One region of the Lysobacter sp. H21R4 genome, then DNA from elsewhere that is predicted to be linked to it. Evidence: riboswitches for the same ligand, from Rfam matches in the RefSeq annotation. Region 1 holds a riboswitch; the other holds the start of a gene.

Region 1 (15,211 bases):
CGTCAGGCAACCGGGTCGGGGCGTTGCTGGCGCTGGGTGAGCTGGAGAGCGGTGTCGACGCGGAGCAGGCCGTAGCCTTTGGTCGCAGCGCCGGACTGGCCAGCCTGGAGCCGCGCGTGCGCGAAGTGATCGAAACTACCCGCGCGGAAACCTGCGAGCCCGACGCCAACTGCTGACTCGTCTGGCCTAGTCCGCCTGCGGAGCCTCGCCCAGCGGTCCCACCGGTGGCGCGGGATCAAAGATAGCGTTGAGCACGACGGCCACGCGCGCGCCACCCAGGCGCAGTTGCGTCTCGGCCACGGGCAGCCAGGACCGCACGTAGTCGTCACTGATCTTGCGGTCCTTGGGATAGAACCCCGGTTTGACGACGATCGCGCAGGACTGCTCGGCCCAGGTCGCGGCGCGCAGGGCGAGCGGACCGGTCGCCGGTAGCGCGGTCGGCGAAGCCACGGGCATCGCGCGCAGCCGCTCGAGATACTGGACGTCATCGAGCCGGTTCGTGCCCAGCAGGCCGCTGTCCCACAGCTGGTGCAGGTTGCTGCCCTTGCCGTCGAGATTGACCTGGTAGGTGTTGCCGCCCTTGTCTTCGGCGTGGCCGGCGTGCAGTGGCTGGTGGATGTCGCCGACGAAGTGCACCAGGAACTTCAGCGCCTGCGTCCGGGTGGCCGCCGGCAGGCTCACGTCCGCCAGCAGCGCGGCCTGCGCCGGGATCGCTGCGACCACGCAATTGCCCTCGGGGCAGTCGCGCGGCGCCTCATAGACACACTGGTCGCCGCCGATGTTGACGTAATGCCAGGCCGAGCTGCGCCGTCCCAGGTCCGGGTCGGACGCGCGCAGGCGGTCTGCCCAGTTGGCGATGCCGGGCAGGGTGGGTTCGGGCTCGCCGAGCAGCAGCGGCGTGATCCCGGCCTGCGCCTGCGGGGTGAGTTGTTCCCAGGCCAGCTCGGCGACCAGGCGATGGCCCTGCGGGCCCCAGGCGGCGGCCACCGCGGGAATAAGAAGGGCGAAGGCGAGGATGCCGTAGCGGATCGTGCGGAAAGCGATGCATGGATTCATGGGCGACAGGATAGCTGCAGCGCAGCAAAAAGGCCTCGCCGCGCGACAACGGCCCGCATGCGCAGGAATTCTCCGACTCGCCTGCGCAATTGCCGCGCGCGCCGCTGCCGGCCGGGTCCGGCGCGGATGGGCTAAAATAGGGGGCTTTATTCCCTCATGTGCCCGTCAGGAGCCCTGCAATGGCGATCAAGGTTGGTATCAACGGTTTTGGCCGTATCGGACGCAACGTCCTGCGTTCGGCGATTGAGAATTTCGGCGACGACATCGAAGTGGTCGCGATCAACGACCTGCTGGAGCCGGATTACCTGGCCTACATGCTGCAGTACGACTCCGTGCACGGCCGCTTCAAGGGCGACGTCAAGGTCGACGGCGACAACATCATCGTCAACGGCAAGCAGATCCGCCTGACACAGGAGCGCGATCCGGCCAACCTGAAGTGGGGCGAGGTCGACGTGGACGTGGTGATCGAGTCCACCGGCCTGTTCCTGACCAAGGGAAGCGCGCAGAAGCACATCGACGCGGGCGCAAAGAAGGTCATACTGTCGGCGCCGTCCAAGGACGACACCCCGATGTTCGTCTTCGGCGTCAACGACAAGACCTACAAGGGCGAGGCGATCGTTTCCAACGCCTCGTGCACCACCAACTGCCTGGCGCCTGTAGCCAAGGTGCTCAACGACAAGTGGGGCATCAAGCGCGGCCTGATGACCACCGTGCATGCGGCGACCGCGAGCCAGAAGGTCGTCGACGGCCCGTCCAACAAGGACTGGCGCGGCGGCCGCGGCATCCTGGAGAACATCATCCCGTCCTCCACGGGTGCGGCCAAGGCGGTCGGCGTGGTGATTCCCGAGCTCAACAAGAAGCTGACCGGCATGAGCTTCCGCGTGCCGACCTCGGACGTCTCCGTGGTCGACCTCACCGTCGAGCTGGAGAAGGGCGCGAGCTACGAGGAGATCTGCGCGGAGATGAAGTCGCAGTCCGAAGGCGCGCTGAAGGGCATCCTGGGCTACACCACCGACATGGTCGTGGCGACCGATTTCCGGGGCGATACCCGCACCTCGATCTTCGATGCCGGCGCCGGCATCGCGATGGACGACACCTTCGTCAAGCTGGTCGCCTGGTACGACAACGAGTGGGGCTACTCGAACAAGTGTCTGGAGATGGTCAAGGTGGTGGCGAAGTAATCCGCGCCATAGCCGTCTGCGTCGAAAAAGCCGGGCATCGCGCCCGGCTTTTTCATGCCTGCGAAAAGCTGGGCGCAGACACCTGTACTGAAAGTCCGGCGCGATGGGGCGGGATGCAGCGGCTTTTGCCGACTACCACTCGCGCTTCAGCAGCGGGAGCTTGTCGGGGACGCCATCCCACTTCTCGGCATCCTCCAGCGGCTCTTTCTTGCGGTCGATCACCGGCCACAGCGGTGCCAGCTCGGCGTTGATGGCCAGGAAGTGCTCCTGCCCGAGCGGCACGTCGTCCTCCGGATAGATCGCGCCGACCGGGCATTCGTCGACGCACAGGGTGCAGTCGATGCATTCCTCCGGATCGATGACCAGGAAGTTGGGTCCCTCGTGGAAGCAGTCGACCGGGCACACCTCGACACAGTCGGTGTGCTTGCAGTTGATGCAGTTTTCAGTGACGACGTGGGTCATGCGGATTCCAATCGTATTGCCTGCGGCAGCGCCATTGTCTCGCGGATCCAACTTCGCTGCCCCTGACCTGGATCAAGGCGCCGGAGCGCGGCGGTGCGGACAATGGCCGCCATCACCCCACCACATGGAGTCAGTACCGATGATCCGCAAGCTTTCCGCTGTTGCCCTGTTCGCCGTGGCCGGCGCGTTCGCCCTGCCGGCGACGGCCGCCGAATGCGCTGCCACGGTCGACAGCACCGATGCGATGCAGTTCACCACCAAGAGCCTGACGGTGCCCGCGTCGTGCAAGGAGTTCAAGGTCACCCTGAAGCACGTGGGCAAGCTGCCCAAGGCCGCAATGGGCCACAACTTCGTGCTCAGCAAGCCCGCCGACGTCAATGCCATCAACGCCGACGGCATGAAGGCCGGCGCCGACGCCGACTACGTCAAGGCCGGCGATACCCGCGTGATCGCGGCCAGCAAGCTGATCGGCGGCGGCGAATCGACCACCGTCACCATCCCGGTGGCCAAGCTGAAGGCGGGAGAGGATTACACCTACTTCTGCTCCTTCCCGGGCCACGCCGCGCTGATGAAGGGCACCTTGACTCTGGCCAAGTAAGCCACCATCTGTAACAAGGGCGGCCCTGGCGGTCGCCCTTTTTCGTTTCAGGGTCCAGCTACCGCTCATGTCACGCGAAACCACCCAACTTACCGAGCAGCAACTGGCCGACCTGGTCGATCGGTTCTACGACAGGATCCAGGTGCATCCCACGCTGGGGCCGGTGTTCAACGCCGCCGTCGACGATTGGCCGGCCCATAAGCAACTGCTGACCTCGTTCTGGTCCTCCGTCGCGCTGGGCACGCGCAGCTACCGCGGCAATCCGATGGCGCAGCACCGCGGCCACGCCATCCACGCCGGCCATTTCGACGAGTGGCTGGCGCTGTGGCGCGAAACCGCGGATGAAGTCCTCGACGCCGAACACGCCGCGCTGGTCCACGAGTACGCCAAACGCATCGGCCGCAGCCTGAAGTACGGTCTGGGCCTGCAGGAAGGCGTGCGATCGCTGGAGCTGCCGATCGTCGGCGCTTGAGCGGTTCCGGCGATGGCTGGCTTCGCCGGGATGCAAGCAGCGTTGCGCGCTGTGATCACGCGTCCCGGCAGCTGGATGCATCAGCCCCGCTCGTGGGCGGCAGCAGTGCCGGCACGGGCGTCGGTTGGCCGTCGTCGTTCAGGGCGACCATCGTGAAGCGTCCCCGGGTTGCCAGCAGCGCCTCGCCCGAGTGCAGGTCCTCGCTGTGCATTTCCACCTCGACCTGCAGTGACGTGCGGCCGGTTGCCACGATCCGCGCGACCAGTTGCACCAGCGCCCCCTGGTTGACCGCGGTATGAAAGTCGACCTGCTCCGAGCGTGCGGTCACCACCGTGCAGCGGGCGTATCGGGACGCGGCGATGAACGCGGCCTTGTCCATCCACGCCAACGCCTGCCCGCCAAACAGGGTGCCGAGGTGATTGGTGTGATCGGGGAAGACGATCTCGGTCATCCGCGCTTCGGTCGCGGGCATCGTCCCGTCAGTCATCGCGTTCAAAATGCGGCGTCAAAGGCGACTTCGCCTTCCACGCCGACCTGGTAGGCCGACACGCGACGCTCGAAGAAGTTGGTCACTTCCTGCACGTCCTGCAGGTCCATGAAACCGAACGGATTGCTCGCGCCGAAATGCCGCGGCATGCCCAGCTGGCCCAGGCGCTGGTCGGCGCAGTATTCCAGGTACTGGCGCATGTCCTTCAGCGAAAGCCCGGCCACGCCGCCCGACAGGGTGTCGCAGGCGAACTGCATCTCGCAGTCCACCGCCTCGGTGAGCATCTGCACCACCTCGTCCTGCAGGGCCTCATCGAACAGGTCGGGCTCCTCCTTGCGGACGGTGCGGATGACCTCGAAGGCGAACGCCATATGGCAGCTCTCGTCGCGGAACACCCAGTTGGTGCCCGAGGCCAGGCCGTGCAGCAGTCCGCGCGAGCGCAGGTAGTAGACGTAGGCGAAGGCGCCGAAGAAGAACAGGCCCTCGATGCAGGCGGCGAAGCAGATCAGGTTGAGCAGGAACTGGCGCCGCTGCGCACGCGTCTCGATGCGCTTGAGGTCCTGGATGGAGTCGATCCACTTGAAGCAGAACTCGGCCTTGGCGCGGATGGACGGAATGTTTTCCACCGCCGCAAACGCCTGCGTGCGGGCCTTGTCATCAGGCAGGTAGGTGTCCAGCAGGGTGAGGTAGAACTGCACGTGCAGCGCCTCCTCATACAGCTGGCGTGAGAGGTACATGCGCGCTTCGGGCGCGTTGATGTGCTGGTAGAGGTTGAGCACCAGGTTGTTGGCGACGATCGAATCGCCGGTCGCGAAGAACGCGACCAGGCGCTCGACCAGATGGCGCTCGGCCGGTCCGAGCTTGCCGCGTAGGTCGTTGACGTCCAGCGAGAAGTCGACTTCCTCCACCGTCCAGGTGTTGCGGATCGCGTCGCGGTACATCGCGTAGAACTGCGGGTAGCGCATCGGGCGCAGGGTGAGGTCGAAACCGGGGTCGAGCAGGTGTTGGCTGGTCATGCGAATTCCTTGCAGATGCGGGGGTTGCGGCGGAGCCTACTGGCAGGACTCGCAGCTCTCGGGGTTTTCCAATGAGCAGGCGATCGCGTCGGCGTCGGGCGTCGGTGCGGCGGCGGGCGCCGGGGCGCTGACGGTGGACTTGGCGATCCGGGTCGCCGGCCGCGAGCGCAGGTAGTAGGTCGTCTTCAGGCCCTGCTTCCACGCGTACATGTACATCGACGCCAGCTGGCCGATGTTCGGGCTCTCGATGAACAGGTTCAGCGACTGGCTCTGGTCGATGAATGCGCCGCGGTCGGCTGCCATGTCGATCAGCGAGCGCATCGGCAGCTCCCAGGCGGTGCGGTAGACCTGGCGCAGCGTGTCCGGGATCGCCGTGATGCCCTGGATCGAGCCGTCGGCCATCTTCACCGCGTCGCGCAGCTCCGCCGTCCAAAGGCCCAGCGTCTTGAGCTCCTCGACGAGGTATTTGTTGATCACCAGGAAGTCGCCCGACAGCGTTTCGCGCTTGAACAGGTTGGACACCTGCGGCTCGATGCATTCGTAGCAGCCGGCGATCGAGGCGATCGTCGCCGTCGGTGCGATGGCGATCAGCAATGAGTTGCGCAGGCCGTGCTCGCGAATGCGCGCGCGCAGCTCGTCCCAGCGGGCCGGGTCGGTCGGGGTGACGCCCCAGGCGTCGAACTGCAGCTCGCCGACCGACGCGCGGGTGTCGGCGAAGGACGGGTGCGGCGTCTGCTCCACGGCCAGTTCGCAGGAGGCGGACAGGGCGTGGAAATAGATCTCCTCGGCAATGCGCTGCGACAGCGCGCGGGCCGACTCGGAATCAAACGGCAGGCGCAGCTTGAAGAACACGTCCTGCAGGCCCATCGCCCCCAGACCGACCGGGCGCCACTTCAGGTTCGCGTGGCGGGCGGTGTCGATGGGGTAGAAGTTCAGGTCGATCACGCGATCAAGCTGACGCACCGCCAGTCGCACGGTTTCGGCGAGCTTGTCGAAGTCGAACCGGGCCAGGTCGCCGGCGCTGCCGTCCTGCACGTGGTGGGCAAGGTTGATCGAGCCCAGGTTGCAGACCGCCGTCTCGTCCTGCGAAGTGACCTCCAGGATCTCGGTGCACAGGTTGGACAGATGCACCACGTTGCCCTCGCGCAGCGTCTGGTTGCAGGCGCGGTTGGACTTGTCCTTGAAGTTCATCCAGCCGTTGCCGGTCTGGGCCAGCGTGCGGATCATGCGGGTGTACAGGTCGCGTGCCTTGACCTGTCGCGTCGCCAGCCCGGCCGCTTCGGCGGCGCGGTAGGCCTGATCGAAGGCCTCGCCGAACAGGTCGGTCAGCTGGGTGCCGTGGCGCGCCAGCACGGCCGGATCGAACAGCGACCACATTGCGTCGGCCTCGACCCGGCGCATGAACTCGTCGGGGATCCAGTTGGCCAGGTTGAGGTTGTGCGTGCGCCTGGCATCCTCGCCGGTGTTGTCGCGCAGCTCCAGGAACTCCTCCACGTCGGCGTGCCAAGGCTCCAGGTAAACGCACGCCGCGCCCTTGCGCTTGCCGCCCTGGTTGACCGCCGCCACCGAGGCGTCCAGCGTTTTCAGCCACGGCACGATGCCGTTGCTCAGGCCGTTGGTGGAGCGGATCAGCGAGCCGCGGGAGCGCACCCGGCTGTACGACAGGCCGATCCCGCCGCTGAACTTGCTCAGCTTGGCCACGTCCATGTAGCGCCGGTAGATCGCCTCCAGCGAATCCTCCGGCGAGTCCAGCAGGAAGCAGCTGGAGAGCTGCTCGTGGGTGGTGCCGGCGTTGAACAGGGTCGGCGAGCTGGGGATGTAATCCAGCTGGGCCATGCGACGGTACAGCGCCAGCGCGTCGGCAACGTCCTCACTCAGGGCGCAGGCGATGCGCAGGAAGAACTGCTGCGGCGTCTCGATCACCGTGCGCGCAGTGGGGTGGCGCAGCAGGTAGCGGTCGTAGACGGTACGCATGCCGAAATAGTCGAACCGCGCGTTGAGGCCGTTGTCGATCGCGTCGTTGAGCTTGCGCGCGTTGGCCTGCACGAAGTCCATCAGGCGCTGGTTGATCAGGCCCAGGTCGAAGCCGCGCTGGACCGACTGCGAGAACGCGTTGATGTCGATCGCCGCGACCTCCTTCTCGATCACGCCGGCGAGCAGGCGCGCGGCGAGGCGGCCGTACTCGGGCTCCTCGGCGGTGAGCAGGGCAGCGGTGCGGATCGACAGTTCGTCCAGCTCCGACGTGGTCGCGCCGTCGTACAGCCCGGAGATGGTGCGGGTGGCCACGCGCATCGGGTCGACCGCGTAGAGATCCTGGCTGCAGCGCGCAACCGCGCGCACGATCTTGTTGAGATCGACGGGCTCGCGGCCGCCGTTGCGCTTGGTCACGTGCATGCTCATCGCGGTGGCGGGCGGGGTGAGCGAGAAGCCCGGTGAGGCGTCCGGCTGGGCGGCGGTGGGCTCCACGTCGGCGTTGGAATCGGCGGGTGCGGTGGCGAGGTCTGGCTGGGTCATCGAACAGCTCCGGTGCAGGGCGCACGGTCGTCGCCCTTCCCTCGAAGGTCGACGCGCGGAAGCAGTCCACGACACCGGCGCCGCGGACAGGCGGCGTCGGACGGCGCGGCCATGCCCCCGCGGGCATCGGGTTTTCGTGAGGAGATCGCGGTGTCGTGCGGCGTCGGTCCGACGCGCGCCCACCCGCCGCGTGGACGTGTGGCGACACCGGCCGTCTTCCCCCGAAGACTCGCAGGCCGGTCACCGCGCGGTGTGCTTCGCGCGGCTGTCGGCAGGTCTTCGGGCTCTGGACGCGGATGGCCGGGACCGGCTTTCCACCTACTGGTCGTCGCTTCCCAGGGCAGGGCGCCCCAGTGCAATGACGATGTTCGTTTCCAATTACCGCTGCGGGGCAGCGCCGGACTCCCACCGGCTTCCCGTTTTAAGCCAACCGCGAGGTCGGCACCGACGGGCACAACATAGTGGGGGCGACCGGATCCGTCAACACGACATGTGGGGTTTGCACGCGGATCATTCGATCTGCGCACGCTTCCAATCCCCGCCCCGGCCCGCGACAATGCCGTCCTTCGCCAGCCGGCCATCGCGCCAGGAGTCTTCCGTGTCCATCCTCCGTATGTCCGACCTCGACCTTGCCGGCAAGCGCGTGCTGATCCGCGAGGATCTCAACGTGCCGATCGATGACAACGGTGCGATCACCTCCGACCAGCGCATCACCGCCGCCTTGCCCACTCTGCGCCTGGCACTGGAGAAGGGCGCGGCCGTGATGGTGATGTCCCATCGCGGGCGCCCGACCGAGGGCCAGTGGAGCGAGGCCGATTCGCTGGCGCCGGTGGCGGCGCGGCTGTCGCAGTTGCTGGGCATCGAGGTGCCGCTGGTCAAGGACTGGCTGGACGGCGTCGAGGTCGCCCCCGGCCAGCTGGTGCTGCTGGAAAACTGTCGCATGAATGTCGGCGAGAAGGCAGACGACGAGGCGCTCGCCAAGCGCTATGCCGCGCTGTGCGATGTGTTCGTGATGGACGCGTTCGGTACCGCCCATCGCGCGCAGGCATCCACCCATGGCGTGATCCGCCAGGCCAAGGTCGCCGCCGGTGGCCCACTGCTGATGGCCGAGCTGGACGCGCTGGGCAAGGCCCTGCACGAACCCGCGCGGCCGCTGCTGGCCATCGTCGCCGGATCCAAGGTCAGCACCAAGCTGGAGCTGCTGTCCTCGCTGGTGGGCAAGGTCGACCAGCTGATCGTCGGCGGCGGCATCGCCAATACCTTCATCGCCGCGATGGGCCACGGAGTGGGGAAGTCGCTGGTGGAGATGGACCTGCTGGACACCGCCCGCCAGATCATCCAGGACGCCAAGGCGCGCGGCGCGGACATTCCGCTGCCCAGCGACGTCGTGGTTGCACCGGCCTTTGCGGCCGACGCCCCGGCCACGGTGAAGCCGGTGGACGCGGTCGGCGCCGACGACATGATCCTCGACATCGGGCCGGACACCGCCGCGCGCTACGCGGCGATGATCGCCAAAGCCGGCACCGTGGTCTGGAACGGCCCGGTGGGCGTGTTCGAGTTCGAGGCCTTCAGCCGGGGCACGCAGACGCTGGCCGAGGCGATTGCCGGCAGTGCCGCGTTCTCCATCGCCGGGGGCGGCGACACCCTGGCCGCGGTCGACAAGTACGGCATCGCCGACCGGGTCGATTACATCTCCACCGGCGGAGGCGCGTTCCTGGAATTCCTGGAAGGCAAGGCGTTGCCGGCCGTCAGCGCCCTGCAGGCGCGCCGCTGACGCGACCACCGCCGCGCCGCTGGAGCGCTTTCCAATCGTGCTAGCGTTCCTGGCTTGACCACGCAGGAAATCGACTCCATGGCCGCGCTGCTGCGACGTACGAAGATCCTCGCCACCCTCGGCCCCGCCACCGACGTGCCCGGCGTGCTGGACTCGCTCATCGCCGCGGGCGTGGACGTGGTCCGGCTGAACTTCTCCCACGGCGATCCCGATTCCCACCACGCGCGCGCCGACGCGGTGCGGGGCGCCGGGCAGCGCCTGGGGCGGGAAGTCGGCATCCTGGTCGACCTGCCCGGCCCGAAAATCCGCATCGGCCATTTTGCCCAGGGCAAGGTCCAGCTGATTGCCGGCGAGCGGTTCGACCTGGTCGCCCGCGAGGACGCCGCGCCGGGATCCAACCAGGAAGTGGGCGTGAGCTACCTTGGCCTGCCGGGCGATGTCGCCCCCGGCGACGTGCTGCTGCTGGACGACGGCATGATGCAGTTGCGGGTGACTTTGGTCGACGGCCAGCGCATCGCCACCCAGGTGCTCAACGACGGCGAGCTCTCGGACCGTAAAGGGCTGAACAAGCAGGGCGGGGGACTGTCACTGGGCGCGCTCACCGAGCACGACGCGGAGCTGATCAAGATCGCCGCGCAGATGGACGCGGACTTCATCGCGGTCTCGTTCTGCCGCACCGCCGAGGACATGCACCAGGCCCGTCGGCTCGCCCGCGCCGCCGGCAGCGATGCCTACCTGGTGGCCAAGATCGAGCGCGCCGAAGCCATCGAGAACCTGGGCGACATCATCGATGCCAGCGACGTGGTGATGGTGGCCCGCGGCGACCTGGGCGTGGAGATCGGCGACGCCGAGCTGCCCGGGCTGCAGAAGAAGATCATTCGCGAGTCGCTGGCCCGGCACCGGGTCGTGATCACCGCGACCCAGATGCTGCAGTCGATGGTGGAAAGTCCCATCCCGACCCGCGCCGAGGTGCTGGATGTCGCCAACGCCGTGATCGACGGTACCGATGCGGTGATGCTCTCGGCAGAGTCCGCGGCGGGCCGCTATCCCGTGCGTGCGGTCGAGGCGCTGGCGCGGATCTGCCTGGGCGCCGAGCGCCAGTTCGACCACGACACCGACTTCGAGGCCGCGCCGCGCAACCTGCAGCGCGCCGACCAGGCCATCGCGATGGCGGCGATGTTCGTCTCCGAGCACATCGGGGTGCGCGCGATCGTCGCGATCACCGAGTCCGGCGGCACCGCGGGGTTCCTGTCCCGGTTCCGCTCACCGGTGCCGATCTTCGGCCTGTCGCGGCACCCGGGCACCCGCCGCAAGATGGCCCTGATGCGCGGAGTGATCCCGATGGAATTCGACAGCCGCGGCATGGACACCCGCGACGCCGTCCGCAACGGCGTGCACCGGCTGTTCGACGCGGACCAGCTGGCCGTCGGCGAGCGGGTCATCTTCACCAGCGGCGACCACATGGAACATGAGGGCGCGACCAACACCTTGCGTCTGGTGCTGGTGGGCGATGCCGGCAGTTCCGAGGGACTGGGCGAGCTGTAGGAGGCACCTAAGCCACTGTTTCGCAATGGCCTTTGCAGGCGGGCGTGGCCTATACTAACTCGCTAACCCCGCCACTTCTGCAGGAATTCCATGAGCATCGAACAGCTTGCCGACATCGCCCAGGCAATGGTCGCCCCGGGCAAGGGCATCATCGCGATTGACGAGTCCACCGGCACCATCCAGAAGCGTTTTGACGGCGTCGGTGTCGAGTGCACCGAGGAAAACCGCCGCGCCTACCGCGAGATGCTGCTGACCACCCCGAACCTGGGCCAGCACATCTCCGGCGCGATCCTGTTCGACGAGACCCTGCGCCAGTCCACCAGGGACGGCGTGCCGTTCGCCAAGGTGATGATGGACAACGGCATCATCCCCGGCATCAAGGTCGACAAGGGCACCCACGCCCTGGCCGGCTTCCCGGGCGAGGTGGTGACCGAGGGGCTGGACGGCCTGCGCGCCCGGCTGGAGGAGTACTACAAGCTGGGTGCCCGCTTCGCCAAGTGGCGCGCGGTGATCAACATCAGCGACGACATCCCGTCGGGTACCTGCATCGAAGCCAATTCCCACGCGCTGGCGCGCTACGCCGCGCTGTGCCAGGAACAGGGCCTGGTGCCGATGGTGGAGCCGGAAGTGATCATGGACGGCAACCACGACATCGACACCTGCTACGACGTCACCGAGGTCACCCTGCGCTCGCTGTTCGGCTCGCTGTACGAGCACAACGTGATGCTGGAAGGCACCATCCTGAAGGCTTCGATGGTCCTGCCGGGCTCGACCTGCAGCGATACCGCGTCCGTCGAGGAAGTGGCCGCCGAGACCCTACGCTGCCTGAAGTCCACCGTGCCGGCGACGCTGCCGGGCATCGTGTTCCTGTCCGGCGGCCAGTCCGACGAGGACGCCACCGCGCACCTCAACGCGATGAATCTCGCCGGCCCGAACCCGTGGCCGCTGTCGTTCTCCTACGGCCGCGCCATGCAGTCCGCGGCGCTGGCGATCTGGGCCAAGGACATCAGCGGCAACATCGGCAAGGCGCAGGAGATGGTGTTCGAGCGCGCCCGCGCCAACGGCCTGGCCGCTCTGGGCGAGTGGAAAGCCTGATCTGACGGTCCAGCACGCGGTGGCCGAGGGTCGCCAACGCTGACACAACAACGCCGGCATCTGCCGGCGTTGTTGTGTCCATCGCCACGGAGAGCGATCAGCAGGAGGGCGGGCTCACGGCAGGCCGGCCGCCAGCCACTCGTCATCGGAGCCTTCATTGATGTCCTCCATCAGGAAGGTGCTCAGGTAGCGCTCGCCGGTGTCGGGCAGCATCGCCAGTATCACCGCGCCTTCCTCGGCCCTGCGCGCGACGTCCAGCGCCGCGGCCACGGTGGCGCCGGCGGAAATGCCGACGAACACGCCTTCTTCCTGCGCCAACCGGCGCGCCGTGTCGCGGCCCACGACGTCGTCCACCGGCAGGATCTCGTCGGCGATGTGCTGGTTCAGTACCTCGGGCAGGAAGTCGGGCGTCCAGCCCTGGATCTTGTGCGGCTGCCACAGGTCACCGGCCATCATCGAGGCGCCGGCCGGCTCGCAGGCCACGATGCGGACCTCCGGGCGGGCGCACTTGAGCACCTCGCCGACACCGGTCAGGGTGCCGCCGGTGCCCCAGCCGCTGACAAACGCGTCCAGCCGTCGACCGGCGAAGTCCTGCAGGATCTCGGCGGCGGTCGTCTGGCGGTGCCAGGCAGGATTGGCGGGGTTGGCGAACTGGCTGGCGAGAAACCAGCCGCGCTCCTCGGCCAGTTCCGCGGCCTTGCGCACCATGCCGGTGCCGCGCTCGGCGGCCGGGGTCAGGATGACCTTGGCGCCGTAGGCCCGCATCAGCTTGCGCCGTTCCACCGAGAAGGTTTCCGTCATCACCGCCACGAACTTGTAGCCGCGCGCCGCGCAGACCATCGCCAGGGCGACGCCGGTATTGCCCGAGGTGGCCTCGACCACCGTATCGCCGGGCTTGATCAGACCGCGCGTCTCCGCATCGCGGATGATCGCCAGCGCCAGGCGGTCCTTTACAGAACCGCCCGGATTGAAGGACTCGATCTTGGCGTAGAGTTCGATGCCCGCAGGCGCGAGCCGGTGCAGGCGTACGATCGGCGTACGGCCGATGGTGTCGAGGATGCTGTCGTGGATCATCGGCGTTACCTTCCGCGGAGCATTGCTCCGGTTCCCTGTGACTGACGCCCCAGTGTGCGCCAGGCCACGCGAAAGTCCCCGTGAACGGATGAAACGCTGCATTGCAGGGCTTTGCCTGTTCGGCTGCTTGGCCGGGCGGTGGTCAACCAATGGCCCACGCGCGCGTTGACCGGGCTCACTAGACTTGTCGGTCTGCCTGCGCGTGGCCGCCGCGGCCTCCCCCTCACCCCACTTTTGATCCAACAACGAGACAGCATGCGAATTCCCATCGGACCCCACGTGATCTGCGCGCTCCTGCTTGCCTTGGCGCTGGCGTCCTGTGAGAAGGAGGCGGCGCGCCCGAGCGGCGTCTCGGCGGTGCCGGTGACCACCCAGCAGGTGCGCATGCAGCAGTGGAACGACACCGTGCAGGCGCTGGGGACGGTGAAGGCGCGCGAGTCGGTGACGATCACCGCCAAGGTCACCGAAACCGTCCGCGATGTCCATTTCGACAGTGGCGACCTGGTCCAGGCTGGCGCACCGCTGGTCACCCTGAGCGGCAACCAGCAGCAATCCGCGCTCGCCGAGGCGCAGGCCAGCGCCGCCGAGGCGGACCAGTTGTACCGGCGCATGGCCAAGCTGGGCGAGCAGCAACTGGTCGCCCGCGCGACCCTGGAGACCCAGCGTGCCGTCCGCGACGCCGCGATGGCACGGGTCGACCAGATCCGCGCCCAGCTGTCGGACCGCCAGATCCGTGCGCCGTTCGCCGGCGTGCTTGGGCTGCGCCAGGTCAGTCCCGGTGCGCTGGTCACCCCCGGTACCGCGATCGCCACCCTGGACGACACCCAGCGGGTCTACGTCGACTTCCCGGTGCCCGAGCCGGCATTGGCACACCTGGAGGCCGGGCAGGTCCTGCACGCGACCAGCGCGTCGTGGCCGGGCGAGACCTTCGACGGCGTGGTCCAGCTCGTGGACTCGCGGGTGGACCCGTCCACCCGTGCGGTAACCGTGCGCGGCGAGTTCCCCAATGACAGCCGCATGCTGCGTCCGGGCATGCTGATGCAGGTGACGCTGGTGCGCCCGCAACGCCAGGCGCTGCTGGTTCCGGAGATCGCGGTCGTCCAGCTGGGCAACACGTCCTTTGTGTATCGCGTCCGCGCCGACAGCACCGTCGAACGTGCCGACGTGCTGGTCGGCAACCGCCGCCAGGGCATGGCCGAGGTGGTCAGCGGCCTGGAGCCGGGCGACGAGGTGGTGGTCGACGGCACCGGCAAACTGCGCGTTGGCGCCAAGGTCGAGGTGACGGCAACCGGCGATGTCCCGGTGCCGGCGCAGGATGCCCCCGTCGTCGAGGAAGCTCCCGGAGCGGCCGAAATCGAGGGCTCCACCATCGGGCCCATCGGTGGTGACCGCGCCGGTTCCGCGCCGGCGGTGGAAGGCAAATGAGCATTTCCGATCTGGCCATTCGCCGGCCGGTGTTCGCCACCGTGATGAGCCTGCTGCTGATGGTGATCGGGGTGATGACGTTCTCGCGCCTCACCCTGCGTGAGCTGCCGGCGATCGATCCGCCGATCGTCTCGGTCAACGTGAACTACCCCGGCGCCTCGGCGGCGGTGGTGGAGACGCGGATCACCCAGGCGCTGGAAGACGCCCTGTCGGGCATCGAGGGCGTGGAGACGATCCAGTCGCGCAGCGTCAACGGGCGCTCCTCGGTCACACTGGAGTTCACCCTGGAGCGCGACATCGAGGCGGCCGCCAACGACGTGCGCGATGCGATCAGCAGCGTCGCCAGCCGGCTGCCCGACGAGGCCGACGCACCGCAGGTGCGCAAGGCCGACAGCGATTCGGACACCCTGATATGGCTCAACATGAGCTCCACCACCATGGACGCGCTGCAGCTGTCGGATTACGCGGAGCGCTACATCGTCGACCGGCTGTCGAGTTTGGACGGCGTCTCG
Region 2 (15,211 bases), 1.1 Mb from region 1:
GGCGAGCTATCTGGAGTGGGCCGCGGTCCAGGCGGAGTACATCGCCGCGCGCGAGGAGGAGGTCGACGCGGTGCTGCGGGGCGAGCTCGCCCTGATTGAGATCCAGCGATTGACCGGACAGCCGCTGCTTGCCGTGTCGGGTTCACCGACCCTGGGGGCGCAACAATGAAGCCATACGCACTGTTGCCGATGCTGCTGGTGATGCTGGCATTGGCTGGCTGCAGCCGCGGACCTGATGGCCGTGGACCGGGCGGGAACGACGTTGCCGACCACGCCCACGAGTCGGCCGACACGCACCCGCCAGCACCCGGTGACGCGCACGGCGCTGGTCAGGAGGACATCAGGCAGACCACCATTCCCGCAGCGACCGCGGCCGCATCGGGCATTCGGGTAGAGCCTGTCGGCGCGGGCGTGATCGCCGACGAGCACGAGGTGCGCGGGCTGGTGCGCCCGATCGATGGCCGGGTGGCGATGGTTGTCGCGCGCTTTCCCGGCGCGATCCGGTCGCTGTGCGGCGAAGTCGGCGACGCCGTACGCGCCGGGCAGGTGCTGGCGACGGTGGACAGCAATCTCAGCTTGAGCACCTACAGCGTGCGCACGCCCATCGGCGGAGTGATCACCGCGCGCAATGCCTCGCTGGGCGGCGTGGCCGGCGAGGGCGCTGCGCTGTTTGAAGTCGCCGATCTGTCGCAGCTGTGGGTCGACCTGCACATCTTCGGCGCCGATGCGGGCCACATCGGACCGGGCGTGCCGGTGTCGGTCACCCGCATCAGCGACGCCCTGACGGTGCAGACCACGCTGGAGCGGGTCCTGCCCGGCATGGTGAGCGCCAGCCAGAGCGCGGTGGCACGGGCGACGCTGGACAACGACGACGGCCTCTGGCGGCCGGGCGCCGCGGTCAAGGCGCGGATCACGGTTGACCGGCAACCGGTGAAGCAGATGGTGCCCTTGGCCGCGCTGCAGACGATGGAAGGAGAAGAGGTCGTCTTCGTCCAGACAGGCGAGGTCTACCGCGCGCGCGAGGTTGAGACCGGCGTGCGTGACGCCCGCAACGTGGAGATCCTGTCCGGCCTGGAAGAGGGCGATCTGGTCGTGGTCGGGGAAAGCTACCTGATCAAGGCGGACATCGAGAAATCCGGTGCGGCACATGACCACTGAGCCCGGCCTGGGCAAAAGCGGGGGCGTGCTCGCGGCAACCGTCCGCTTCGCGATCCGCCATCGCTGGCTGATGATGGTGGCCACGTTGGCGTTGATCGGTTTGGGAATATGGAGCTTTTCCCGCCTCTCGATTGACGCCACCCCGGACATCACCAACGTGCAGGTGCAGATCAACACCCATGCGCCGGGCTACTCGCCGCTGGAGTCCGAACAGCGGATCACCTACCCCATCGAGACCGCGCTGGCGGGATTGCCGGGCCTGGACTACACCCGGTCCCTGTCCCGCTATGGACTGTCGCAGGTCACCGTGGTGTTCGAGGACGGCACCGACGTGTATTTCGCACGCGAGCAGGTCGCGCAACGCCTGCAGCAGATCCGCGGCCAGGTTCCGGCCGGGCTGGAGCCGCAGATGGGACCCATGTCGACCGGTCTGGGCGAGGTCTTCATGTACACCGTCGGCGCGGCGCCGGAGGCACGCAAACCCGACGGCAGCCGCTGGACAGCGACCGACCTGCGCACCCTGCAGGACTGGGTAATCCGTCCGCAGATGCTCGCTACGGCCGGCGCCACCGAGGTGAACACGCTGGGCGGATTCGAACGGCAGATCCACATCACCCCGGACCCCTCCCGGCTGGTCGCGCTGGGGTTTACCTTGCAGGACATCGTCGAGGCGGTCGCGGTCAACAACCAGAACATCGGCGCCGGCTATATCGAGCGCAACGGCCAGCAGTACCTGGTGCGGGTGCCGGGTCAGCTGGGTGAAGCCGGCACCGACCTGCTGGACGAGATCGGCAGCATCGTGCTGGACCGGCGCGAAGGGATGTCCATCCGGGTTGGCGACGTCGCCGATGTGGGCGAAGGGCCCGAGCTGCGCACCGGGGCAGCCACGCAAGGCGGCGAAGAGGTCGTACTGGGGATCGTGGCGATGCTGGTCGGGGCCAACAGCCGCGATGTCGCCCGCGAAGCGGCCGAGCAATTGGAGGTCGCCAATCGCAGCCTGCCGGAAGGGGTGGAGGCGCGCGCAGTGTATGACCGCACCGCGCTGGTCGGCCGCACCATGCAGACCATCTCCAGGAACCTGCTGGAAGGCGCTTTGCTGGTAGTCGTGGTGCTGCTGCTTCTGCTGGGGAATTTCCGCGCGGCGCTGATCACCGCGGCCGTCATTCCCCTGGCGATGCTGCTGACCATCACCGGCATGGTCCGCGGCGGGGTGTCGGGCAACCTGATGAGTCTGGGCGCGCTGGACTTCGGGCTGATCGTGGACGGCGCGGTGATCATCATCGAGAACTGCCTGCGGCGCTTCGGCCAGATGCAGCAGAAGCTTGGGCGGATGATGACGGCTGATGAGCGCAACGAATTGACGGCCACGGCGACGGTCGAGGTGATCCGGCCCAGCCTGTTCGGGCTGTTCATCATCGCCGCCGTCTACCTGCCGATCTTTGCGCTCACCGGCATCGAGGGCAAGATGTTCCACCCGATGGCGATCACGGTGGTGCTGGCCATCACCGGCGCGATGGTGTTGGCGCTGACCTTCGTCCCGGCGGCGATCGCGATCTTTCTCGGCGGCCGGGTCAAGGAGCGGGAGAGTCGGGTCATCGCGTGGTGCAAGGCACGTTATGCCCCGGCGCTGGCGTGGTCGTTGCGACGCCGCGGACCGGTGCTCGGCGGGGCCCTGGTGCTGGTGCTGGTGAGCGGCTGGGGTGCCACCCGCCTGGGCGGTGAGTTCATCCCCAGCCTGGACGAGGGGGATATCGCCATGCACGCCCTGCGCATCCCCGGCACCGGGATCGAGCAGGCGGTGAAGATGCAGCTCGCGTTGGAGCGGCGGCTGATGCAGGTGCCGGAAATCGAGCGCGTGTTCAGCAAGATTGGTACCGCCGAGGTGGCCAATGACCCGATGCCGCCCAACGTCGCCGACACCTTCTTGATGATGAAGCCGCGCGCGGCTTGGCCCGATCCGCGCAAGTCCAAGCAGGCACTGATCGAGGAAATCCGTACCGCCGCCGAGGAGGTGCCCGGGAACAATTACGAGTTCACCCAGCCCATCGAGATGCGCTTCAACGAGTTGATCTCCGGCGTGCGCGCGGACGTCGCGGTCAAGGTGTTCGGCGATGATCTGGACACCTTGGCGCGGGTCGCCGCGCAGATCGAGGCGGTGGCGGGCCAGGTCTCCGGCGCGGCCGATGTCCAGGTGGAGCAGGTCGCCGGCCTGCCGATGTTGAGTGTAGAGCCCGATCGCGAGGCGTTGGCCCGCTTCGGCCTCAATCCCGGGATCGTGCAGCAGACGGTGGCGACCGCGGTGGGCGGGCAAGTCGCCAGCCAGCTGTATGAGGGCGACCGACGCTTCGATATCGTCGTCCGCCTGCCCGAGTCGCTGCGCGTGGATCCGGCTGCGTTGCAGGACCTGCCTATTCCGCTCGGCGGACCCGCCGCGGCAGTTGCCGGCGATGCCTGGAGCCGCTCACCGCAGACCATACCGCTGCGCGAGGTGGCGACGATCCGGACCGTGACCGGGCCCAACCAGGTCAATCGGGAGAATGGCAAGCGCCGCGTGGTGGTGACGGCCAACGTCGGCGATCGCGACCTGGGCGGGTTTGTCAGCGACCTGCAGGAGCAGGTCCAACAGCGGGTGGCAGTGCCTGATGGCTACTGGATCACCTACGGCGGAACGTTTGAGCAGCTCACATCCGCCAGCCGACGTCTCGCTGTCGTGGTGCCGCTGACCCTGCTGCTGATTTTCGGATTGCTGTTCATGGCGTTCGGCTCGCTGCGCGACGCGGCCATCGTCTTCAGCGGTGTTCCGCTGGCGCTGACCGGTGGGGTTCTGGCGCTGGCGCTGCGCGGCATCCCCCTGTCGATTACCGCCGGGGTCGGCTTTATTGCGCTGTCGGGCGTGGCGGTGCTCAACGGCCTGGTCATGATTGCCTTCATCCGCAGTCTGCGCGAGTCGGGATCGTCGCTGGACGCGGCGATTGTCGACGGCGCCATGGGCCGGCTGCGCCCGGTGTTGATGACCGCGCTGGTGGCGTCCCTGGGTTTTGTGCCGATGGCCTTCAACGTGGGTACCGGCGCGGAGGTGCAACGACCGTTGGCGACGGTGGTGATCGGGGGAATCGTCTCCTCGACCCTGCTTACCCTGCTGGTGCTGCCGGTGCTGTATCGGTGGTGGCACGGCGGAGCGGAGGCGCTGCCTTCGGTCCGGCCCTGAGCCAGTGGCGCTGGCCGGGCAGCTTGCGCCTCCTGCGTGCCCGAGCGCGGAAGCCGGCACGCTTGTGCAAAAAAGGAAACCGGCGGGATGTGCCGCCGGTTCCGGTGTTGCATCAGAGTCGGCGCCGCAGCGCCTGCGCACTTACTGGCGCGGGGTCCAGCGAAGGGTCAGGTGCCATTCGCGACCGGCCTGGTTGTAGTAGGCGGCGGTGCGGTAATCGCGGTCGAACGCGTTGGCCAGCTTCGCCTGCACGCTCAGCGCGTCGGTGAGCGCGTACTCGGCGCGCAGGTCGAGGGTGGCATAGCCCGGCAGCGACACGGTGTTGGCGACGTCGTCGTAGCGCGAGCCTTCGGCAATCCCGGTCAGGCCGAAGCGGAAGTCGCCGAACGCGCGGTCCAGCGAGGCCCGTGCGCTCTTGCCGGCGCGGCGTGGCAGCTCGTTGCCATCCTGGAAGCCGCCGCTGCGGTTCTCGGTATCAACGACGCTGAAGCTGGCATCCATCGTCCACTCGGCGACCTCGCCGCGGACGCCCAGCTCGGCGCCACGCATGCGCGCGCGGTCGACGTTGCCGGGCAGACCGATGGCGCCGTCGAAGGCGATCAGGTTGTCGACCTTGGTGTGGAACGCATCCAGGTCCACGTTCCAGCCGTGCCCGCTCCAGCCCAGGCCGATCTCGGCCGTCTCGGACTCCTCGGGCACCAGGTCGGGGTTGCCGAAGTAGGGGTAGTAGAGATCTAGGAAGTTGGGCGCCTTGAACGCGGTGCCCCAGCCGGCCTTGATGCGCCAGCCGCCGGCGATGTCCATTCCCCAGCCCAGGCCGCCGGTGGTGTGGCCGCCGAACTGGTCATTGTCATCGCGGCGCACGCTGGCCTCCAGGCGATGTGCGCCCAGGCGGGACTGGACCTGGGCGAAGGCGGCGCGGTTGGAGCGCGAATCGACCTCGTAGGCGGTGTCGCCGGAGACCTGGTCACGCGACCAGTCCGCGCCCAGCGTGAGCACGTGGGCGGGGGCGAGGGTCAGGTCGGCCTGCAGCGTCGCGCTGTCGCGATCGGTGCTGAAGCCCCCCATGAAGGCCTCGTCCTTGTACTGGTCGGAGGAGTCCACGTTGCGGCCGGCGGTCAGGCTCACTTTCGCGCGCTCGCTGGCCTGCCACGACAGGCTGCCGCCGACCACCTGCTGCACGGTCTCGGCGTAGTTGGTGTAGTCGCCGTCGTACTCGTTCTCCCCTTCGCTGCGCATGGCGTGCAGTTGCAGCTGCCAGGCGTCATTGAAGTCGTAGCCGCCGCGCAGCGAGATCGCATTCTGGATGTAGCCATCCTTGTCAGGCTCGGGCGCCGCAAGGCCGCAGCCACCGAACGGGCTGGGCGCGGGGTCGCAGGCATTGAAGCCCTCGGTGCGCTGGAAGGCATAGTCCGCGCCGAACCAGCTGCGCTGCGTCCGCCCGCCAAAGCCGGTGCCGAACTCGTGGGCGCCATTGCTGCCGCCGCCCACGTGCATGCGCGGGGCGAAGCCGGCGTCGCCGTCGCGGCGGGTGAAGATCTGGATGACGCCGCCGATCGCGTCCGCGCCGTACAGGCTGGAACGCGGCCCGCGCACGATCTCGATGCGCTCGATCAGCTCGACCGGCAGGTTCTGCCATGCCGCAAGTCCCGAAGTCGAGGAGCCGATGCGCACGCCATCCACCAGCACCACGGTGTGGTCGGAATCGGCGCCGCGCAGGAACAGGCTGGTCAGCTTGCCGGCGCCGCCCTGGTTGGAGATCGAGATGCCCGCGCGGCCGCGCAGCAGGTCGGTCACGGATCGGGCCTGGCTGCGCTCGATGGCGTCGCGGTCGATCACCTCCACCGGCGCCAGGACATCGGCGACCGGGTTGACGGTGCGGGTGGCGGTGACGATGACCTGGTCCAGGTCGGTGGCCTGCGCCAGCGGCGCGGGCGTGGGCGCCGCGTTGGCGGCGGGGGCGAAGGCGGCTACGGCCAAGCCGGCCGCAATGGCTGCGGCAAGCGCGGTGGGGGTGGATCGCATGGGTGGTTCTCCTTGCGCATGCCCCTCCGTCCCCGGGGTGGCGATGCGTTGCATTGCGGGAGTCGCAACGCGGGAACCGGGCAGCAGGCGGGCGCAGGGCGCAATCTCGCCGCCGCCATGCCCTCCGCATCGCAACCAGTCGACTTCGTGGCCGGTCTCCGGACTTGCGGGGTGTCAGAACCACGACACCAACCACGGCGCCTTCCCATGCCGGAGCACAGTGGCGGTGAGCCGTGACGGGACCTGCCAATGTGGCCGATCCCCTCGCTTACCGTTGCGGGGGCAGTGCCGGCATGGCCGCTTTGGCGACGTCACCGGCTTCCCGTTTCAACCCGTTGGCATGAAGCCGTCAGGTCACCTCGAAGCGGGCGCATTGTACGCCATCGCGCAGCCGCTCAGTCGGGATCGTGATCGTCGGGGCGCGGGGCGACGGTGTCGGCGGTCAGCACCGTGGTGGTGACCGGACCGGCGGGCGGCGCATGGCGCGGCGGCGGCAGCTCGTCGATCGCGGCCTCCGCGGCGGCGACCAGTTCGCTGCGCCGTGCCAGCGGCACGTCCTGCCAGTGGCACTCCTGCAGCGCCCCTTCCAGCGCATACAGCAGGTTGAGCGTGGGCCGGAAACCCGCGCGCTTGACCCGCATGAAGGCCTCGACCGGGCCGGTCGCCACCAGCTCCTCGCGGCTGCGCAGGCCGACCTGATGCAGCCACGCAGCGGACTTGGGCCCGATGTTGCGCAGCTTGTCCTTCAAGCCAGCGAGTCCACGAAAACGGCGGCGAGCGTCTCCAGCCCGTGCTGGTCATCGGCGTCGAAGCGGTTGAGCTGTGGACTGTCGATATCGAACACGCCGATCAACTCGCCACCGGCGACCAGCGGCACGACAACCTCCGAGCGCGACGCGGAATCGCAGGCGATATGGCCGGGGAAGGCGTCGACGTCCGCAACGCGCTGGGTCTGCCGGGTACTGGCCGCGGCACCGCACACGCCCTTGTCCAGCGGAATGCGGACGCATGCCGGCTGGCCCTGGAACGGCCCGACCACGAGCTCGTTCCCGTCATAGAAATAGAACCCGACCCAGTTCAGCGCGGGCAGCGCGTGATAGACCAGCGCGGACAGATTGGCGGCGTTGGCAATACGGTCGCGTTCGCCGGCGAGCAGCGAGCGCGCCTGGGACGCCAGCTCGGCGTATTGCTCCGGCTTGCTGCCGGAAAGCGTGGTGGCTGTAAACATGGCAACCAGTCTAGCTGACAATAAAAAACCCGGAGGCTTGCGCTTCCGGGTTCGTTCTTACCGCCGGGGCGGGAAGCGGGCCAGTCTTACTTGGCCTTGGAGGCCTTGCCGGCGCCCTTGGCGAACGACTGGCTCTTCTCGTTGACCGCATTGGCGACCTGCTCGGCGCTGGACTGGGCGGTCTGCGCGGCCGAGGCAAGCTGCGACTTGGTGATGTCGGCGATCTGCTCGTTGGTCTTGCTGCTGTGCTCCATCACCTTCTGGCTGACGGCAACGCCGCGCTCGAGGTTCTCGCGCGCCACCTGCACGCCCTTGGGCCAGATGTTCTTGATGCCGTCGGCGTCGCGCACTTCGGCCGCTTCGCCCAGGAAGGCGAACGTGGCGTTGGCGCGGTCCTGGATGGCGGCCAGCTGCAGGGCGAAGATCGACTCGGTGCTTTCGATCGCCAGGCGGTTGACCTGGGCGGCGGCATCGGCGAACTCGCGGGTAGCGGCGGCAAACTGCTCGTTGAATTGGCTGTACATGACGGACTCTCCTGTGATTCTCGACAAGAGGTTTGTCGATTTGTGCGTTGCAGCATATCGCGCGGTATGGTGCGATGCAACATATGGCGTTCAGGTCCGTTCAGCAAGGGTTTCAGCGGTGTCAGCGAACTCGCAGCAGCAATCAGCCGCGGTAACGACACCCCGAGGTGCAGGTCTCATGCACGACCACTTCACTGAGCAGGGGCAGCGCCGGCTTCAGGCGGTCCCAGATCCACAACGCAAGACGCTCGCTGGTCGGGTTCTCCAGCCCGGGCACCTCGTTGAGGTAGTGGTGGTCGAGCTGGTCATACAGCGGCTGGAACGCGGCCTTGATGTCGGAGAAATCCATGATCCAACCGGTGTGCTCGCCGGGCTCGCCTTCCACGTGGATCTCGATACGGAAGGAGTGGCCGTGCAGGCGCGCGCACTTGTGCCCTTCCGGCACGTTGGGCAGGCGGTGCGCCGCCTCGAGGGTGAAGCTCTTGAAGATGTTCATGGCGCCATTGTATCGGCAGGACGCCGCGCACCCGGTTCCACACGCTGAACTGGCGAGCAGGGCGATTCGTCGCGCGCGCCGGTGTGGTGGCAAGATGAGCGCACATGGAAACCCTATCCAAGCCGACCGCGGTCATCGACCTGGCCTCGCTGCGCCATGGTTGCGCCCAGTGTTCGCTGCGACAGCTTTGCCTGCCGGCGGGAATCGGCGCCGGCGACCTGCAGCAGCTGGACGAAATCGTGAAACGCCGGCGCCCGGTAGAGCGCGGCGACTTGCTGTTCCGCGCCGGCGACCGGCTCGGGGCGGTGTACGTCGCCCGTAATGGCGCGTTCAAGACCGTCAGCACCAGCGAGGAGGGCGACGCGCAGGTGGTCGGGTTCCATATTGCCGGCGAGCTGATCGGCCTGGATGCGCTGGGCGAGGGGGTCCACCGCTGTGATGCGGTGGCGCTGACCGCGGCCAATGTGTGCGAGGTGCCGTTCGAGCAGTTGACTGCCGTGGCTGCCCAGGTGCCAGGCCTGCAGCAGCAGTTGATGCGGGTCATCGGCCACAGCATGTCGCGCGACCAGGACCACCTGCAGATGCTGGTGCGGCGCCAGGCCAACGAGCGCATTGCGCTGTTCCTGGTCGGCCTGTGCGAGCGGTTGCGCAACATCGGCGAATCGGCCACCCAGTTCCGGCTGCCGATGCGCCGCGAGGACATCGCGCATTTTCTCGGGCTGGCACTGGAAACCGTCAGCCGCGGCTTCAGCCGGCTGCAGGACGATGGCGTGATCGCCGTGGTCGGGCGCAAGGTGGAAATCCTCGATGCCGCGGAGCTGCAGCGACTGGCGCAGGGCGGCGAGCTGCCATGCCCGGTGAAGCGGGGCGCGACCGGCTGAATCGATTGCCGGAGGCTTCGAGCGGGCGTTGCGCGCGGGCGATGTCCCGGATAGCTACACGGTGCGCGGCAGGCATCCCAGCGCGCTCAGCAGCCCGTGCAGCGCCGGCAAATGCATCAACCATGGCGAGGCGATGGTGAGCAGGCCGGCGGCAAGCACCAACAGGCCCGCGCCCATGCGCCATCCGCCGCGCTGCAGACGCTGGCCCAGCCGTGCACCCGACCAGGTCAGCGAGACCATCAGCGGCAGCGTGCCCAGGCCGAAGGCGGCCATGGTCAAGGCGCTGTTGCGCGCATCGGCCTGCAGCCACGCCGCGGCGAGCATGGTGGTGCTCAGGCCGCACGGCATCCAGCCCCACAGCATGCCCAGGCCGATCCGCTTGGCACTGGTGTTGGCCGGCAGCAGGCGGCGCTGCAATGGCCGCAGCTTCGACCACAACGTCCCCGTGCCGGGGCCTGACAGGAATGCCAGGCGCCCCTTGCGATCCAGCAGGCGGATGGCGACCACCACCAGCACCAGGCCGACTCCGGCGCGCAGCGCCATCGCGAGCCATTCCACCCGCGCCAGATCCAGGATGCCGTGGCCGAAGCCACCGACCAGCGCGCCGGCCAGGGTGTAGCCAAGGACGCGGCCGAGATTCGGCTCGACCGCGTATTTCCAGCTCGCCCGCGGTCCCATCGCCGAGAAACCCGTCGCGATGCCGCCGCACATTGCGGCGCAGTGGACGCCGCCCATCAGGCCGGTGAGGAGGGCGGCGCCCAGCGTCAGCCAGTCCAGCGGCATCGTCAGTCGATCCGGTCCTGCGCGGCGGCGTCCCCGTCGGCACCGGCACTGGCCAGAGGCGGCGCGGCGGCAGACGTCCCTGCGCCCGGCGGATGAGTCTTGTCGGTGCGCGGACCAGCAACCGGCCGGTCGTGCTCGTCCTCGCGCAGGATGTCCAGCGCCGGGGTATCCATGTCCTCGAACTGGCCGCGCTTGACCGCCCAGATGAAGGCCCACAGGGCCACGCCCAGCCCGAGCATGCTGACCGGAATCAGGAACAGCAGGATGTTCATGGGCGACCCTCCGCGGCCGTCAGTCGGGGACGCGGCAGCGCCGGTGCGCTGGTCGGCGCGCGGGTCAGGCGCAGTGCGTTTGCGGTCACGATAAGCGAGGACAGCGCCATGCCCAGCGCGGCGATCCATGGCGTGACCATGCCTGCCGCCGCCAGCGGCAGGGCGAGCACGTTGTAGCCGATCGCCCAGGCAATGTTCTGGTGGATGATGCGGCGCGTCCGCCGGGCCACCGAGATGGCCTCCGGGATGCGCGACAGCGAGGATCCGGTCAGCACCAGGTCGGCGGCGCGTTGGGCCAGCGCGGCGCCTTCGCCGATCGCCAGCGAGACATCCGCGCCGGCGAGCACGGGCGCGTCGTTGAGGCCGTCGCCGATCATCGCCACGATGCGTCCTTGGGCCTGCAGCGCGCGGGCGTAGGCGAGCTTGTCCTCCGGGCTCTGCCGCGCATGCGCGTCCTCGATGCCGACCTGGTGGGCGAAGCGCTCCACCGCGCCGGCGGCGTCGCCGCTGGACAGGTGGACCGAGAGTCCCAACCCGCGCAGCGATGCCACCGCGACGCGGGCGTCGGCGCGTTCGGACTCGGCCAGCTGGAAACGGGCCACGGCCTGGGCACCGTCGCCGAGCCAGAGCCAGCCGTCGTCGCTGGCACCGGCGGCGAAACCCGCCTGCCCCAGGCGCCACCGCCGGCCGTCGACCACGCCCTCGATGCCCTGGCCGGGGACCGCGCGTACCTCGCGGGCCAGCGGCGCGTGCTCCACGCGTGCGAACGCGCGCGCGATCGGATGGCCGCTGTCGCGCTCCAGCGCCGCGGCGATGCGCAGCACCTGGCTGCGATCCAGATCGGCGGATACCTCGACCGCGGCCAGCGCGGGCTTGCCGTCGCTGAGGGTGCCGGTCTTGTCGAACACGATGTCGGTGGCGTCGGCCAGCCGGTCCAGGGCGTTCTCGCGCACCGCCAGCACGCCAAGTTTGGCCAGCGCGCCGTGCGCTGCCGCCAGCGCGGCGGGCACGGCCAGTGACAACGCGCACGGGCAGCTGATCACCAGCAGCGCCAGGGTGACCTCGAAGGCGCGCGACGGGTCGTAGGCGCGCCAGCCGACGTACACCGCGACCGTCGCCAGCAGCAGGCCGCTGACGAAATAGTGGGCGATCCGCTCGGCGGTGCGGGCCAGCGCCGGGCGCTGCGCCTGCGCCTGTTCGACCAGGCGCGCCAGTTGCGACAGGCGGGTGGCGCTGCCGGTTTCGGTGACCGCCAGCCGGGCCGGGTGTTCGCGGCAGACGGTGCCGGCGTACACCGGATCGCCCGCGGACTTGTCGACCGGGCTGGACTCGCCGGTGAGCAGCGCTTCCTCGAAGCGTGCGTGGGCATCCAGCAGGCGTCCGTCGGCGGGAACGACCTCGCCCACCGCCACGCAGGCGATGTCGCCGATCACCAATGCCGGCAACGGGATCGACTCCCGGCTGCCATCGGCCAGCTCGCGCGTGGCGAACGCCGGACGCGCGCGGGCCAGCGCATCGACCTGGGCGCTGGCGATGTTGCGGGCCCGTTGCTCGAGCATCCGCGCGATCGAGAGCAGGAACACGAACATCACCGCGGCGTCGTACCAGACGTGTTCGCTGCCGCGGACGGTACCGACCACGCTGGCGAAATACGCCAGCAGGGTGGAGCCGGCGATCAACGTGTCCATGCCGAGCTGGCGGTGGCGCAGCTCGCGCCAAGCGCCGTTGATGAACGGCCAGCCCGCGTAGAACACCACCGGCGTGGAGACCAGGAAGGTCAGCCAACGGAAAAAGTCACGGGTCGGGATCGGCATCGAGCCGGTCGTGTCCAGGTACAGCGAGCCGGCCAGCATCATCGCCTGCATCGATCCCAGGCCGGCGACGCCGATGCGGATCAGGTCGCGGTTGCGCTGGCGCCGATGCGCGCGCTCACGCGCCTCGCCACTGGCCAGATAGGGCCGGTAGCCCAGCGCCACCAGCCGCTCCAGGGGTGCCGACAGCGCGGTTTGCGCCGGATCCCAGGCCACCCGGATCCGTCCGGTGACCGCGTTCGCGCCGGCCTCCAGCACGCCGGCCTCGCGTGCCAGCACGCGGTCGATCAGCCACGCACAGGCCGCGCAGCGCATGCCGTCGGTGAGCAGGGTGATCTCGCGGCCGCCGGGGATGTCGTGGGCGTGTTCGGCGAGCAGCTCGTCGCGGTCCCAGACCGCCAGGTCGACGGGATCGGCATCGACCCGGCCGGCGTGCTGGCTGCGCAGCTGGTAGTAGTCGCCCAGGTCGGCTTCGCGGATCCACTGCGCGGCCGCGGCGCAACCGTCGCAGCAGAACCGGCGCGATGAGCCATCCAGTTCAACGCGTGCGGGCGCTGCCGGAAGTTCTTCGCCGCAGTGGTAGCAGCCGTCGGTCTCCGCGAGCAGCGAATCGTTGCGCCCGCTGGCGCCTGCGCTCATCGCCGCAGCCATCGCACGGCTACTCGGCCTGCAGGGAAGGCCGCAGGTTGGTGGCCTGCTGGCCCTTGGGGAGACGCCCTTTCAGGCGCCAGTGCGCGTCTTCCGGTCCCAGCTCGACCTTCCAGTCGTGGCTGTCGTCCAGCCTGGCGTCGACCCGCCAGCCCAGCTCGCCCGGGGCAAGCAACAGCACGGTATCGCGCGCCGAGTCGGCCGGGTGGGCGAGGGTCAGCCGCAGCGGTGCGGTGTGGTCGAAGCTGCCACTGACCGGGAGCACTTCGATGAAGCCGCCCTCCAGGTCGGTACGCACGATCGCGCTGAGCTTCTGCTCACCGGCCACCGCATCCGCGCTCAGGTCGGCGGTCTGGATCTGCGCGGTGCGCTGGACATCGTCACGGACCACGTCATTGCCATCGCCGCCGGCGATGAAGATCAGGCCGATGCTGGCAATCACCACGACCGCGGGCAGCGCGATCACCAGCCAGACGATCGGCATGCGCCAGGGCGATTCGGGCTTGTCGCCGCCGTCGACCGGCGTACCGCGTTTTTCCGGGGAGTTGCTCATGGGTTGGGTCCAAAGAAGCTGCTGTCGGCGACCTGGCGGATCTTGCCGTCGGCGGACTCGATGATGAACCGCACCTCGTGGCGGCCGTGCACGCTGGACGGTGCGGTCACCTCCACCGGCACCGATGCCACCTGCGCGCCGAGCACGTGCACGTCGGTGCCCGCCTCGCGCAACTGGATCCCCGGCGTGTCGGTTTCCAAGGTGATGCGGTACGCCTGCTCCAGGTCGGTCTTGTTCACCAGCTTCAGGGTGTAGCCGTTGTCGACCCCGTCGGCGGTGACGCGATAGAGCGCGTTACGGTCGCGCAGCACGTCTACGATCAACGGACTGCGCGCGGCGATGCCCCAGGCCCAGGCGCCGACCAGGACCAGCAGCAGGGTCGCGTAGACGAACACGCGCGGGCGCAGCACGCGGGCCGGCTTGCCATCGATCGCGTTCTGGGTGGAGTAGCGGATCAGGCCTCGCGGGTAGCCCATCTTGTCCATCACCTCGTCGCACACGTCCACGCAGGCACCGCAGGCGATGCAGTCGTACTGCAGGCCGTTGCGGATATCGATGCCGGTCGGGCAGACCTGCACGCACAGGGTGCAATCGATGCAGTCGCCGGCCAGCTCGGGATCCGGACGCGGCAGGGCGACCTCCAGGCTGGCGCCAAATTCCGCGTCGTTGGGCAACCCGGCATCGGCGCGCGCCACTTCCATGGCGTTGCCGGCGGCGTCGTGGCCACTGGCGCGGAACACCAGCTCGTAGGCCAGCACCTTGTCGAGCAGCCCGCGGCCGCGCGAGACCACGTCGCCCAGGCCACGACGTCGCGGCCCCCGCGGCTCGCCGCGCATCGGGTCGTAGGCGATGATCAGCGTGTCGCGGTCGAACATCGCGCTCTGGAAGCGCGCGTACGGGCACATGTAGCGGCACACCTGCTCGCGCAGGAAGCCGGCGTTGCCCAGCGTGGCCAGGGCGTAGAAAAACACCCAGAAGGTCTCCCAGCCGTTCCAGCCAAACGGCCAGATGCGCTGGCCGAGGCTGACGATCGGCGTGAAGAAGCCGACGAAGGTGAAGCCGGTCCACAGCGCGAACACGATCCACAGGGCGTGCTTGCTGCCCTTGCGCAGGATCTTGTTGCGGTTCCACGGCCCGGCATCAAGCTTCATGCGCTTGGCGCGGTCGCCCTCGGTCCAGCGCTCCATCCACAGGAACACTTCGGTCCAGACGGTTTGCGGGCAGGCGTAGCCGCACCAGATGCGTCCGGCCAGGGCAGTGACGAAGAACAGCACCATCGCCAGGATGATCAGCAGCATCGCCAGGAAGGTGAAATCCTGCGGCCAGAAGGTCAGCCCGAAGACGTAGAACTTGCGCGCCGGCAGGTCGAACAGGACCGCCTGGTGGCCGTCCCACTGCAGCCACGGGAACACGTAGTACATGCCCAGCAGCCAGAACACCGCGGCCTTGCGCAGGCGGTCGAACCGGCCGGTGACATCGCGCGGATAGACCTTCCGCTCCTTGACGTAGACGGAGCTTCCGCTGCCGTCGTCAAGGAGGTCGATGTCGATTTTCTTGCTCACCGCAGACTGCCTGTATTGGATTTACTTCGGGGGTAACGACTGGTTGAACCGGCTTGCGGGCC

What was found. Region 1 has a riboswitch for cobalamin ahead of INQ40_RS03285 (ribonucleoside-diphosphate reductase subunit alpha). Riboswitches for the same ligand answer to the same signal wherever they lie in the genome.
Region 2: it holds a riboswitch for cobalamin, as region 1 does, so the genes downstream of both, btuB (TonB-dependent vitamin B12 receptor) here and INQ40_RS03285 (ribonucleoside-diphosphate reductase subunit alpha) in region 1, are expected to answer to the same signal.

Annotation. Positions count from the first base shown of each region.
Region 1 is NZ_CP063772.1:722,864-738,074, forward strand. Features, by position in the region: gene INQ40_RS03245 (sulfur transferase domain-containing protein) at 1-176, shown strand, start outside; gene INQ40_RS03250 (S1/P1 nuclease) at 187-1,056, opposite strand; gene gap (type I glyceraldehyde-3-phosphate dehydrogenase) at 1,236-2,237, shown strand; gene fdxA (ferredoxin FdxA) at 2,370-2,699, opposite strand; gene azu (azurin) at 2,842-3,297, shown strand; gene INQ40_RS03270 (group III truncated hemoglobin) at 3,365-3,769, shown strand; gene INQ40_RS03275 (acyl-CoA thioesterase) at 3,825-4,256, opposite strand; gene INQ40_RS03280 (ribonucleotide-diphosphate reductase subunit beta) at 4,262-5,272, opposite strand; gene INQ40_RS03285 (ribonucleoside-diphosphate reductase subunit alpha) at 5,309-7,666, opposite strand; cobalamin riboswitch at 8,039-8,250, opposite strand; gene INQ40_RS03290 (phosphoglycerate kinase) at 8,385-9,560, shown strand; gene pyk (pyruvate kinase) at 9,639-11,105, shown strand; gene INQ40_RS03300 (class I fructose-bisphosphate aldolase) at 11,196-12,200, shown strand; gene cysK (cysteine synthase A) at 12,315-13,274, opposite strand; partial or broken gene INQ40_RS03310 (efflux RND transporter periplasmic adaptor subunit) at 13,530-14,549, shown strand; gene INQ40_RS03315 (efflux RND transporter permease subunit) at 14,696-15,211, shown strand, end outside.
Region 2 is NZ_CP063772.1:2,431,423-2,446,633, reverse strand. Features, by position in the region: gene INQ40_RS11160 (TolC family protein) at 1-169, shown strand, start outside; gene INQ40_RS11155 (efflux RND transporter periplasmic adaptor subunit) at 166-1,158, shown strand; gene INQ40_RS11150 (CusA/CzcA family heavy metal efflux RND transporter) at 1,184-4,366, shown strand; gene btuB (TonB-dependent vitamin B12 receptor) at 4,508-6,391, opposite strand; cobalamin riboswitch at 6,523-6,768, opposite strand; gene INQ40_RS11140 (TfoX/Sxy family protein) at 6,787-7,140, opposite strand; gene INQ40_RS11135 (GAF domain-containing protein) at 7,137-7,619, opposite strand; gene INQ40_RS11130 (phasin family protein) at 7,706-8,143, opposite strand; gene queD (6-carboxytetrahydropterin synthase QueD) at 8,286-8,639, opposite strand; gene fnr (fumarate/nitrate reduction transcriptional regulator Fnr) at 8,744-9,520, shown strand; gene INQ40_RS11115 (sulfite exporter TauE/SafE family protein) at 9,575-10,303, opposite strand; gene ccoS (cbb3-type cytochrome oxidase assembly protein CcoS) at 10,306-10,575, opposite strand; gene INQ40_RS11105 (heavy metal translocating P-type ATPase) at 10,572-13,037, opposite strand; gene INQ40_RS11100 (FixH family protein) at 13,045-13,587, opposite strand; gene INQ40_RS11095 (4Fe-4S dicluster domain-containing protein) at 13,584-15,149, opposite strand; gene INQ40_RS11090 (hypothetical protein) at 15,171-15,211, opposite strand, start outside.